Regions from separate parts of the Lactobacillus sp. 23-2 genome, predicted to be linked through region 1. Evidence: predicted binding sites of a transcription regulator. Region 1 holds the regulator's gene; the other holds the start of a gene.
The links. Region 1 encodes NrdR, which represses ribonucleotide reductase genes. Its sites were predicted from a motif close to ACACNATATATNGTGT; they were not measured.

Region 1 (5,136 bases):
TTCAAAGTCAAGCGGCTTAACGGCGCCGTCAACCTTAGCCGCAACGGCACTCTTGCCCAGTGAGGTTGAAATGCTTGCAGCAAGGTCAGCAACTGAAACGGCTGCTTCGAATTCTTTCTTTGAGCCATCTGGCAAAGTCAAAGCAAAACTCATAACTAAAAAATCCTCCAGAAACAAAAAAGTCCCGGGCACGCCAAACAGACGTGCTCGGGACGAAATTAATATCGTGGTTCCACCCAAAATTCAGACCTGGCATAGGGCGCTGCCCTATCCGGTCACTCATTCACGGATCGATAACGGGATCCGGCCATATCATTCATCTTTGGGCATAGAAGGTGGGGTTGCGGCCTAATGGGGAGCTTCCAGAACTTGGCTCCGCCTCTCTGAAGCGGCCGAAATCATGTCTTCTATTTACTTTCTGATTATACCCCGCTCTTTGAATAAGGCAAGGACTTTTTTGAATTTAATTTAAGCGGCGGTTGCGGCCAGTTACGATGATCTCCTTGGCCAGGTAGCGGACCCGCTGCATCAAGCGGGCTGCCTTGACTGGATCCACCGCGTTCTTGGTGCTGGCAAAATGGTCCTCCAAGTCGTCCATTTCCATGTTGGACGTGAAGCAGGTCGCCAGGTCATTATCCATTCTGGCCTGCAGGATGACGCCCAAGACGTCGTCGCGGGACCACTGACTCAAGGTTTCAGCCCCAATGTCGTCCAAGATCAAGACATCGCAGGAAGCCACCCTTTGGATCTCCTTTTGCAGGCTATTGTCGCTAAAGTGGCTGGACAAGCCTGAGATGAAGGTCGGCAGGTGCAAAAAGATCACCTTGCCCCCATTTTTGGCTACCCGGTTGGCCAGACCAGCCATGATGTAAGTCTTGCCGACCCCAAAATCGCCGGTCAGATACAAGCCTTTGGCCGTATGGTGCTTTTCGTATTCATCCAGGAACTTGCCAACCGCCAATAAGGCAGCGTTGCGGCCCGGGTCGCCCTTGTCCAAATCGGTCAGGGTAATCCGGCGCAGCTTCTTTGGCATGTCAATCAATTCGATCCGGCTTTCAGCCGCCCGCTCCTCATCCCTTTGCCGCTTGGCGGCAGTCGGCAAATAGCGGACCCCGATCAAGGGGCCATTCATGAAGAGCTCAGCTTGATAGTCGGCAATCGCCTTGACCGGGCTGGTCTTTTGCAGGTAGAACTCACAGATATTGGTCATGCTGTCCTGGACGGCCTGCTTGGACAATTTGCTGGCATGCTCTTTCAAAAATTTCTGCACGTCCGGATCCTTGATGGCCCGGTCAGCCAATTCCTGGGCTGATTCCGCGCCGGCCGGCCGCTCCTGGTCCTTGAGCGAATCCGCCATCGCCTTCTTCAACATTTCGCCAATTGATTCCATCTGCTTCACCTACTCGTCTCTTACTTGTCTTCGGGCTTGCCGCCCGCCTTCTTCTCGTCTTCATCGTCAAGCAGGGCCGCCAGCTGTTCTGGCGTCACGTCGACCTGCTCGGCCTGCTTCTTGGACCAGTCGGTCCCCTTCTCGACCTGGCGGGGGCCATAGTAGCGCGTCGTGGTCTGCTTGCTTTGTGAGCGCTGGCGGATGTAAGCCAAGGCCGCTTCCGGCGTGGCCAGCTTGTGCTGCATCCAGTCATTGGCAATCCTCTCAGCCAAAGACAGGCTCAAGACCGGCTGGTAGTGCAGGCAGGTATAGATCAAGATATTGAGCATTTCCGGGCTGAAGCCCACCTTCCAACTCAAATCATTGATAACCTGGTACTCAGACTTGGTCGTAAAGCCCCCTTTTCGGTCCTTCATGTAGTTGAGGAACTGGGCCGGGGCCTTTGACTTAGCCAGCTGCAGCAGCTGCCGGTCGCGCTGGTCGACGCTGACCTGGCCGCCCTCGCTCTTGGCCAGGCTGTTTTTAACCTGCTGGCGGCGGTGGTTGGCCTTGTAGTTGTAAGTCAAAGAACGGCCAATCTTGCCCACGTCCAGCTTGCTGGTTCCATGTAAGCTTGGCAGGGATTCATCGACAAATTCCTGCTCGCTTAGGCCATAAGTGGCCATGACGGCCTGGATCTGGTCCTTTTGCCGGTCAATCTCGCTTGGGTCAATATGGTAGACCGCGAAGCAGTCCTTCAGGAACTGCCAGTCTACCTGCCGGACGTTGACTTGGGCCGCGTCGCTCGCGGCAGCCTCATTCTCCTGGGCTGCCTGCTGAACCTCCGCGGACGGGGTGATGGCCTCCTCGTCTGGCAGGCGGAAGACCTCAAAGAAAGAGGCGGAAACGTCCCGCAGGTTCTGCAGCTGCTTCTCCTCGCGCTTGGCCTGCTTGGCAAAGTCCTGGCTCAGGCGGCTGAAACGGTAGCTGCCGACTTTTTCCTTCAAGAGGCTGGCCAAAAGCGAGGTGTTGAAGAACTCGCTGGCCTCTGGCACTTCCTTAAGCTTGAAAGCCAGCAGCTGACCCAAGCGCACGTTCTCGCTCAGGTAGGTCGTAAGCAGCCCCACGGCCTCCAATTTGTGCAGGGCCTTGAACAAGTCGCCCAGACTGCAGTCCAGCTGCTCTTGCAAAAAGTACAGGGCCGGGGCATCAGCCAGCATCTGGAAGGGGTCGTATTCCTCAATCAGGGTCTGGTAGACGGCCACGCCCAAAGACGCTACCAGGGGCTGGTAGAGCTTGATCAGGACCCGCTCCTGCTTTGAAGTCAAAGCGACGCGGTTGATCACCAGGTAGCGCTGCTTAGGATTGGAACTTTCAAACATTTAGACTCACTTCTTGCTGTGCCGGTCCATCATGTCCTCCATGGTCTTCATGAAACTGGACATGTCGGTAAACTGACGGTAGATGCTGGCAAAACGGATGTAGGCCACGTCGTCGATATCCGCCAGCTGGTCCATCACCAATTCGCCAATTTCTTTTGAGGAGATTTCATTGACGCCTTTAGCCCGGATCTGGTTTTCCACGTTGTCCACCAACTTATCCAGCTGGTCGCTGGTCACCGGGCGCTTCTGGCAGGCGGCCGCCACGCCGCGGAGAATCTTTTCCCGGCTGAAGGCTTCACGGGTGCCGTCATTCTTGATCACCAGCAAAGGCGACTGCTCAACCCGCTCAAAAGTCGTAAAGCGGTAGCCGCAGCTTTCGCATTCCCGGCGCCGGCGGATGGTCCGCCCTTCATCGGTTGGCCGCGAGTCAATAACGCGGGATGAGTTCTTATGACAATTTGGACAAAGCATAGTGCTTGCTCCTTTCAAGAAATTTCTTCAAGAAGTTGTTGTAAATTCGTTCTTAGTTCTTCTATTGTACCAGTATTTTCAATGACATAGCTAGCCAGACGGCGTTTTTCACCCAGCGGCAGCTGGGATTTGATCCGCGCCTTGGCCTGCTCGCGGCTGAGCTGGTTTCTCTTCATCAACCGCTCAAGTTCCAGGTCATATGGAGCAGCGATCAGCAAAGTCGCGTCAAACAGGTCCTGCCAGCCCGCTTCAAACAATAGCGGCACATCAATCACGCAGACTCCCTCACCAGCTCTCTTGGCTGCCTGCATCTCCTGCTTGATTTCCGCCAAAACCGCCCCGTGGCTGATTTTGGACAGCCGAGCCAGTTCATCTGGATGGGCAAAGACGTAGGCGCCCAGCTTCTGGCGGTTGACCGTCTGGTCTTCGTTAATAAATTCTGCCCCAAAATTCTCCTTGATCTCGCGCCAGGTCACCTGGCCGGGGGCTTGCTGGGCATGGGCGATCTGGTCGGCATCAATCACCCGCAGGCCCCGTTCTCTAAAGTAGCTGGCTGCCGTCGACTTGCCCGTCGCGATGCCGCCGGTCAATCCTAAATAAAAAGTCATTTTTGCTCTGCCTTATCCTGTTTGTGCTTCTCCCCATACAATACTTGGCATTGCGGGCAAAAGGTCGTCCCCCGCCCGCTGACCTTGATCTTTTCAAGCACGGTTCCGCAGCGCTGGCAGGGCTCGCCCGCGTGGCCATAGACCTGCAGCTTCTTCTGGAACTGGCCGCTTTGCCCGTCCGCGTCAAGGAAGGTATGAACCGTCGTCCCCCGCAATTTCGTGGCCAAGGCGATCGTCTGGTTGATATTGTCATGCAGGGCAGCCACTTTTTCAGGCGGAATCGCGCTTGCCTGGCTCAAGGGGTGAATCCGGCTTTGCCAGAGGACCTCGTCGCAGTAGATGTTGCCCAGACCGCAGACGACGCTCTGGTCTAAGAGCAGGTTCTTGATCTTCTTGCTCTTCTTGGCTAAGGCCCGGCACAAAAAGTCCCGCGTAAACTCCGGGCTGTTGGGCTCGACTCCCAGCTTGCCGATCCCGGTCTGCTCGCGCTCAGTCCCCGTCTCAACCAGCTGCATGCGGCCAAACTTGCGCACGTCGCTGTACCTTAAGGCAGTGCCGTCGGTAAAGACAAACTGGACGTGGTCATGCTTGCCAACCGCGGCTTGGGGAGCAAGCAAGCGGTACTTACCCTCCATGCGCAGGTGGGAAACCAGCGTCAGGTTGTCCGACAAGCGAAAGAGCAGGAACTTGCCATAGCGGTCCACGCGCAGAATCTGCTTGCCGGCCAGCTTCTGGGCAAAGGCCCGGGCATCCCCGGCAATGATCTTGTCATACCACACCTCCACCTTTTTGATGGTCTTGCCGGCCACCAGCGGCGTCAAGGTCCGTCTGACTGTCTCAACTTCAGGCATTTCTGGCATCTTGCTCACCCCAATCTACTTGGCATCGTACCAGTTGTGGCCCCAGCCGGAATCCGCCAAGAGCGGCACGTCAAGGGAGACGGCCTTCTGCATGACTTCCGGGACGATCTGCTTGATCGTTTCCAGCTCTTCTTTTGGCACGTCAAAAATCAATTCGTCGTGCACCTGAACCACCATCTTGGTCTTCAGGCCCAGTTCATCCAGCTTCTTTTGCATGTTGATCATGGCGATCTTCATAATATCCGCGGCTGACCCTTGGATTGGAGAGTTGATGGCCGTTCTTTCTGCGAAGGAGCGAACATTGAAGTTCTTGGCGTGGATGTCAGGCAGGTAGCGGCGCCGGTGCATGATCGTCTCAGCGTAGCCCTTTTCCCGGGCTTCCTTGACGGCCTGGTCCATGTAGGCCTGGATGCCTGGGTACTGGTCAAAGTAGCTTTCGATGAAGC
Region 2 (5,136 bases), on a different contig from region 1:
TTATATGGTCAATCACGATATTTATGCTAATTCATGGCAGCCGCTTTTCTGCGGCATTGTGCAGAAGATCAGTTTTGCCTCAATCTCTTTTTTGTTCTTTTTGTTTGCCTTATTTTTGACCATTAGTGAACGCCCGCTTAAAAAAGACCGTTGGCTGATCTACTGCTTGCCGTACGCGCTGGCCATGGCCGCGTTGCTGCTTCCTTTTAGCCGGAACAAGATCTACCGGCTGGTCGCAAACATCTATTTTGTCTACGGCCCCTGGCACTGGATCCTGGATCTGGCAGCCTGCCTCTATCTCTACGGCGCTCTCAGAGCCGTTTGGCACCGCCAGCGGGAACTAGGGGAGCGCTTCTGGTGGACCGTGTCTTTTGAAGTCATCTACCTGCTGGCCGGAGCCATGAACGCCAGATTCATCTATCTGCGGATGAGCAACTTTCTGCTGACCATGTCCTTGCTGACTTTAACCTTGTTCATTGGGGACTTTGACATCCGCGGCTGGCGCGAGCAGAGCGTGATCGATGAATTATCTGAGATCAAGAACCGCTACGGCTTCCGGCACGACTTCCGCTATTTCGTGGACAAGGACCTCTGCGTGGCCATGCTGGACGTGGACCACTTCAAGGACTTCAACGACCTGGCTGGGCATAAGTGCGGCGATGAGGTCATTCGGATCGTGGGTCAGACCGGCCGGCTCTTTTTTGGCAATGACATTTACCGCTATGGGGGCGATGAGTTCTTGATCGTCACCAATCACATGACGCGCAAACAGTTTGTCAAGGAATTGGGCCGGATGGCCGACAGCGTGGCCAGCGCCTATATCGATGGGGCGCCGCGCAGCGTGACTCTGACCATTGGCTACTGCTTCGGTCACCCGCGAAACAACCAGGACCTGCGCGACCTGCTGACCAAGGCCGACCGCTACTTGTACCAGGGCAAGGAAGGCGGCCGCCGGCAGATCGTGGGCGAAAAAGTTGAGTAGCTGAGCAAAAGCAAATTGCAAGCAACTGCTGTTTAGACGCTGGCCTAAGGCCGGCGTCTTTCTTTTTACCTAGATTTAAAAAAGTCCAAGCTGCTTTACAAAAAGCAAAAAATAAAAAATATTCTTTTTTAATAACTATACGGGCTCAAAGGGGCGTCAGCACTGATTTTTTACTTGAGAATTGGGTCCTTTGCGGCTTTGTATAGACCACAACATCTTGTATTTTATGGTATGCTAGATCCATCAGATAACCAAGATATAGGGGTTATCCACAAACAATCCACAAGACCTGCTTTATCTTGTGGCTAACTTGCCAAGAGCAAGGGGAGCAGCTGCCAAAGCTGCCAAGCACGTATTCAGTTTACAAAGAAGATATTTTTTAAGAAGAGGATGATTGTCATGTTAAAGCCAGCTCCAGAAGTGAAGAGTCTTGTCTTCGCCAACGAACCCAAAACTTTTATCAAGCGTGATGGTGCGACTTTTAAGTTTGAACAATTCAAGTTGGAAATCGTCTTGGAAGAACTGGGTCTGGGCGACTCAGACATCAAGGCTGACGTTTTAAGCAAGGTTTACGACAAGCTGGGCACTGACACGGCCACTGCCGAAGAAGTGCACCGGGCCTTCAAGGAAAGCCTGAATGAACTTGGCTACCGCAGCCAGGCTCAAGAATATGAAAAGAAGCGCCAGGAAGACGAGGAAGAATGGCGCCAGCAGACCGACACCAAGCAGCGCCTGTCCAAGCTGGTTCGCAAGGACCCAACGATCGTCCATGAGAATGCCAACAAGGACTCTGACGTCTTCGCGACCCAAAGAGACCTGACGGCTGGGACGGTTGGCAAGACGGTCGGCCTGACCATGATGCCCAAGCACATCGCCAAGGCCCACCTGCGCGGGGACATCCACTGGCACGACTTGGACTACACGCCATTGTCACCAATGTCCAACTGCTGCCTGATCGACTTCAAGTACATGCTCAACCATGGCTTCAAGATCGGCAACGCCTTCATGGACGTTCCTAACTCAATCCGGGTGGCAACCAGCCAAGTGGCCCAAATCATCACCAGCGTGGCCTCAAGCCAATACGGCGGCTGCTCATTTGACCGCTGCGACCAAGTTCTGGCGCCTTTCGCCGAGAAGAACTACGAGAAGCACCTGGAAGAAGGGCGCGAATTCATCGACGATGAAGAAAAGGTCAAGGCTTTTGCCAAGAAGCGGACCAAGAAGGATATCTACGACGCAATGCAAAGCCTGGAATACGAGATCAACACCATGTTCTCCAGCCAAGGCCAGACGCCGTTCACGACCTTGGGCTTTGGCCTGGGCACCAACTGGCTTGAGCGCGAAATCCAAAAGGACATCCTGAGAGTCCGCATCGAAGGCTTGGGCGTTGAGCACAGAACCGCCATCTTTCCTAAGCTGGTCTTCACGATCAAGAAGGGCTTGAACCTGCACCCAGGCGACCCAAACTACGACATCAAGAAGCTGGCCTTGGAATGCGCGACTAAGCGGATGTACCCAGATATCTTGAGCTACGACAAGATCATCGACATCACTGGCTCCTTCAAGGCCCCAATGGGCTGCCGGTCATTCCTGCAAGGGTGGAAGGATGAAAACGGCCAGGAAGTCAACTCTGGGAGAATGAACCTGGGCGTCGTGACTCTGAACCTGCCAAGAATCGCGATGGAGAGCGAAGGGGACATGGACCGCTTCTGGGAGATCTTCAACGACCGCCTGCACCTGTGCCGGCAAGCCGTTGAATTCAAGGCCCACCGGGTTACTGAAGCTAAGCCGGTCAACGCTCCAACCCTGTATGAATACGGCGCCTTCGGCAAGGGGGTCGGCGATGACGGCAACGTCAACGACTTCTTCAAGAACGGCCGGGCCACAGTTTCCCTGGGCTACATCGGCCTTTACGAGGTCGGCACGGTCTTCTACGGGCCAAACTGGGAACACAACCCAGAAGCCAAGCAGTTCACCCTGGAAGTGGTCAAGAAGCTGCACGATGCCTGCGCCAAGTGGGAAAAGGAAGATCCAAACCACTACCACTACAGCGTCTACTCCACGCCAAGCGAAAGCTTGACTGACCGCTTCTGCCGTCTGGACACGGAAAAGTTCGGCAAGGTCAAGGACATCACGGACAAGGAATACTACACCAACAGCTTCCACTACGATGTCCGCAAGCACCCAACCCCATTTGAAAAGCTGGACTTTGAAAAGGACTACCCGCCATACGCGGCTGGTGGCTTCATCCACTACTGCGAGTACCCGAACCTGAAGCAGAACCCGGCAGCCCTGGAAGCCGTTTGGGACTGGGCCTACGACAAGGTCGGCTACTTGGGGACCAATACGCCAATCGACAAGTGCTACGAATGCGGCTTTGCCGGTGAATTCAAGGCCACGGCCAAGGGCTTTGAATGCCCGCAATGCGGCAACCACAACCCAGAAACCTGCGACTGCGTCAAGCGGACCTGCGGCTACTTGGGCAACCCGCTGAAGCGGCCAATGGTTCACGGCCGTCATGAAGAAATTGCCCACCGGGCAAAGCACATGAGCCTGAGCATGGTTGACGAGGAAGCCAACGCGGAAAAGCTGAAGAACAGCCAATACTAAAAGGCAAGCATGAGATAGGCAATGGGATTTGTTCCATTGCCTATTTTGCTTTTTGAAAAGAGGAAACAAAGATGCCAGAAAAAGACAAAAACCAGCAAGAAGGACCAGACGTCCGCGACAACCTGATCAGAATCAGCGTTGACGGGGAAACGGTCTTCGTCAACCCGGACCAATACAAGCCGAAGGCCGGCCAGGAAGGCAAGCGGGTCAAGAAGATGAAGCGGATGCCCAAGAATCCCAAGCCGGGCGAATGGATTTCGGAGGACCACAGCAAGCACAAGATTGCCGACTACAAGCCCTTCAACTTCGTTGACGGGGAAGGGGTCCGCTGCTCCTTGTACGTGTCAGGCTGCCTGTTTGACTGCCCAGGCTGCTACAACCTGGCTGCCCAGAATTTCAACTACGGCCGCCCTTACACCCAGGAATTGGAAGACCAGATCATCAACGACATCAGCCAGCCTTACGTGCAGGGGCTGACCCTGCTGGGCGGAGAGCCATTTTTGAACACCTGGGTCTGCAACCGGATCATCGACCGGGTCAGAAAGGAATTCGGCCATGACAAGGACATCTGGTCCTGGTCTGGCTACACCTGGGAGGAGTTGCTCCAGGAGACGCCTGACAAGCTGAAGATGCTGCACAACATCGATATTTTGGTCGATGGCCGCTTTATGGACAACTTGAAGGACTTGACCCTGCAGTTTAGAGGATCCAGCAACCAGCGAATCATTGACGTGCAGAAGTCCTTCGCGACGCCGGACCAGCACCCGGTCATCTGGGACAAGCTGATTCGCTAAAAAGGAGGCAAGCATGATTGCAGACAAGCTCAGCCTGGCAAACCAGGTCATTGAAAAGCTCCAGGAAGTAGAAGACCCGGAACTCTTGGTGGACGTGGTCAACCTGGGCCTGATCTATGGAGTTGACATCACAGAAGCTGGCCGTTGCACGGTCACGATGACGCTGACGACCATGGGTTGCCCCTTAAGCGATTATTTGGACCAGCAGATCAAAGCGGCCGTGTGCCAGGTGCCAGGAATCACGGAGGCAGCCGTCAAGCTGGTCTGGTACCCCGTTTGGTCACCAGCCCGCCTGTCAGCCAGTGCCAAAGCGGCCCTGGGGATCAGCGGGCAGGAACAGGCAGCGCCAGCGCCTGCAGCCGCGAAAAAGCTTGATACGCGGACGCCGATCAAGACTTTGGCGGACCGGTATCCCAGCTTTGTGGATGACATGGCGGCGATTGGCTTTGACCGGATCAAGCAGCCGGGGATGCTGCAGACAGTCGGCCGGGTGATGAACCTGCGCCTGGGCTGCCAGGCCATGGGCTTTGACTTGGAAGAAGTAAAGCAGCAGCTGCAAGCGAAAGGATACCAGGTGCAAGACTGATGACTGAACAAATGAGTCTGGAGGAGCGGAAGGCCAAGCTGGCCGAAATCCTCCGCATTTTGCAGGAAGATGGGGACTTTGACCAGGCCAAGGCCAGATTTAAGGCAGCTTTTGACCAAGTTTCCGTCCGTGAAATCACTGAGGCCGAGCGGGCCTTGATTGCC

Region 2: the regulator NrdR is predicted to act here: its motif matches at 1,190-1,205, upstream of nrdD (anaerobic ribonucleoside-triphosphate reductase).

What each region holds. Positions count from the first base shown of each region.
Region 1 covers NZ_JAOQBX010000039.1:8,867-14,002, reverse strand. The annotation lists gene thrS (threonine--tRNA ligase) at 1-153, opposite strand, end outside; gene dnaI (primosomal protein DnaI) at 464-1,390, opposite strand; gene OCH80_RS09650 (DnaD domain protein) at 1,411-2,751, opposite strand; gene nrdR (transcriptional regulator NrdR) at 2,758-3,222, opposite strand; gene coaE (dephospho-CoA kinase) at 3,237-3,830, opposite strand; gene mutM (DNA-formamidopyrimidine glycosylase) at 3,827-4,690, opposite strand; gene polA (DNA polymerase I) at 4,706-5,136, opposite strand, start outside.
Region 2 covers NZ_JAOQBX010000002.1:33,256-38,391, reverse strand. The annotation lists gene OCH80_RS01120 (GGDEF domain-containing protein) at 1-982, shown strand, start outside; gene nrdD (anaerobic ribonucleoside-triphosphate reductase) at 1,382-3,592, shown strand; gene nrdG (anaerobic ribonucleoside-triphosphate reductase activating protein) at 3,664-4,386, shown strand; gene OCH80_RS01105 (iron-sulfur cluster assembly protein) at 4,400-4,972, shown strand; gene OCH80_RS01100 (DUF438 domain-containing protein) at 4,972-5,136, shown strand, end outside.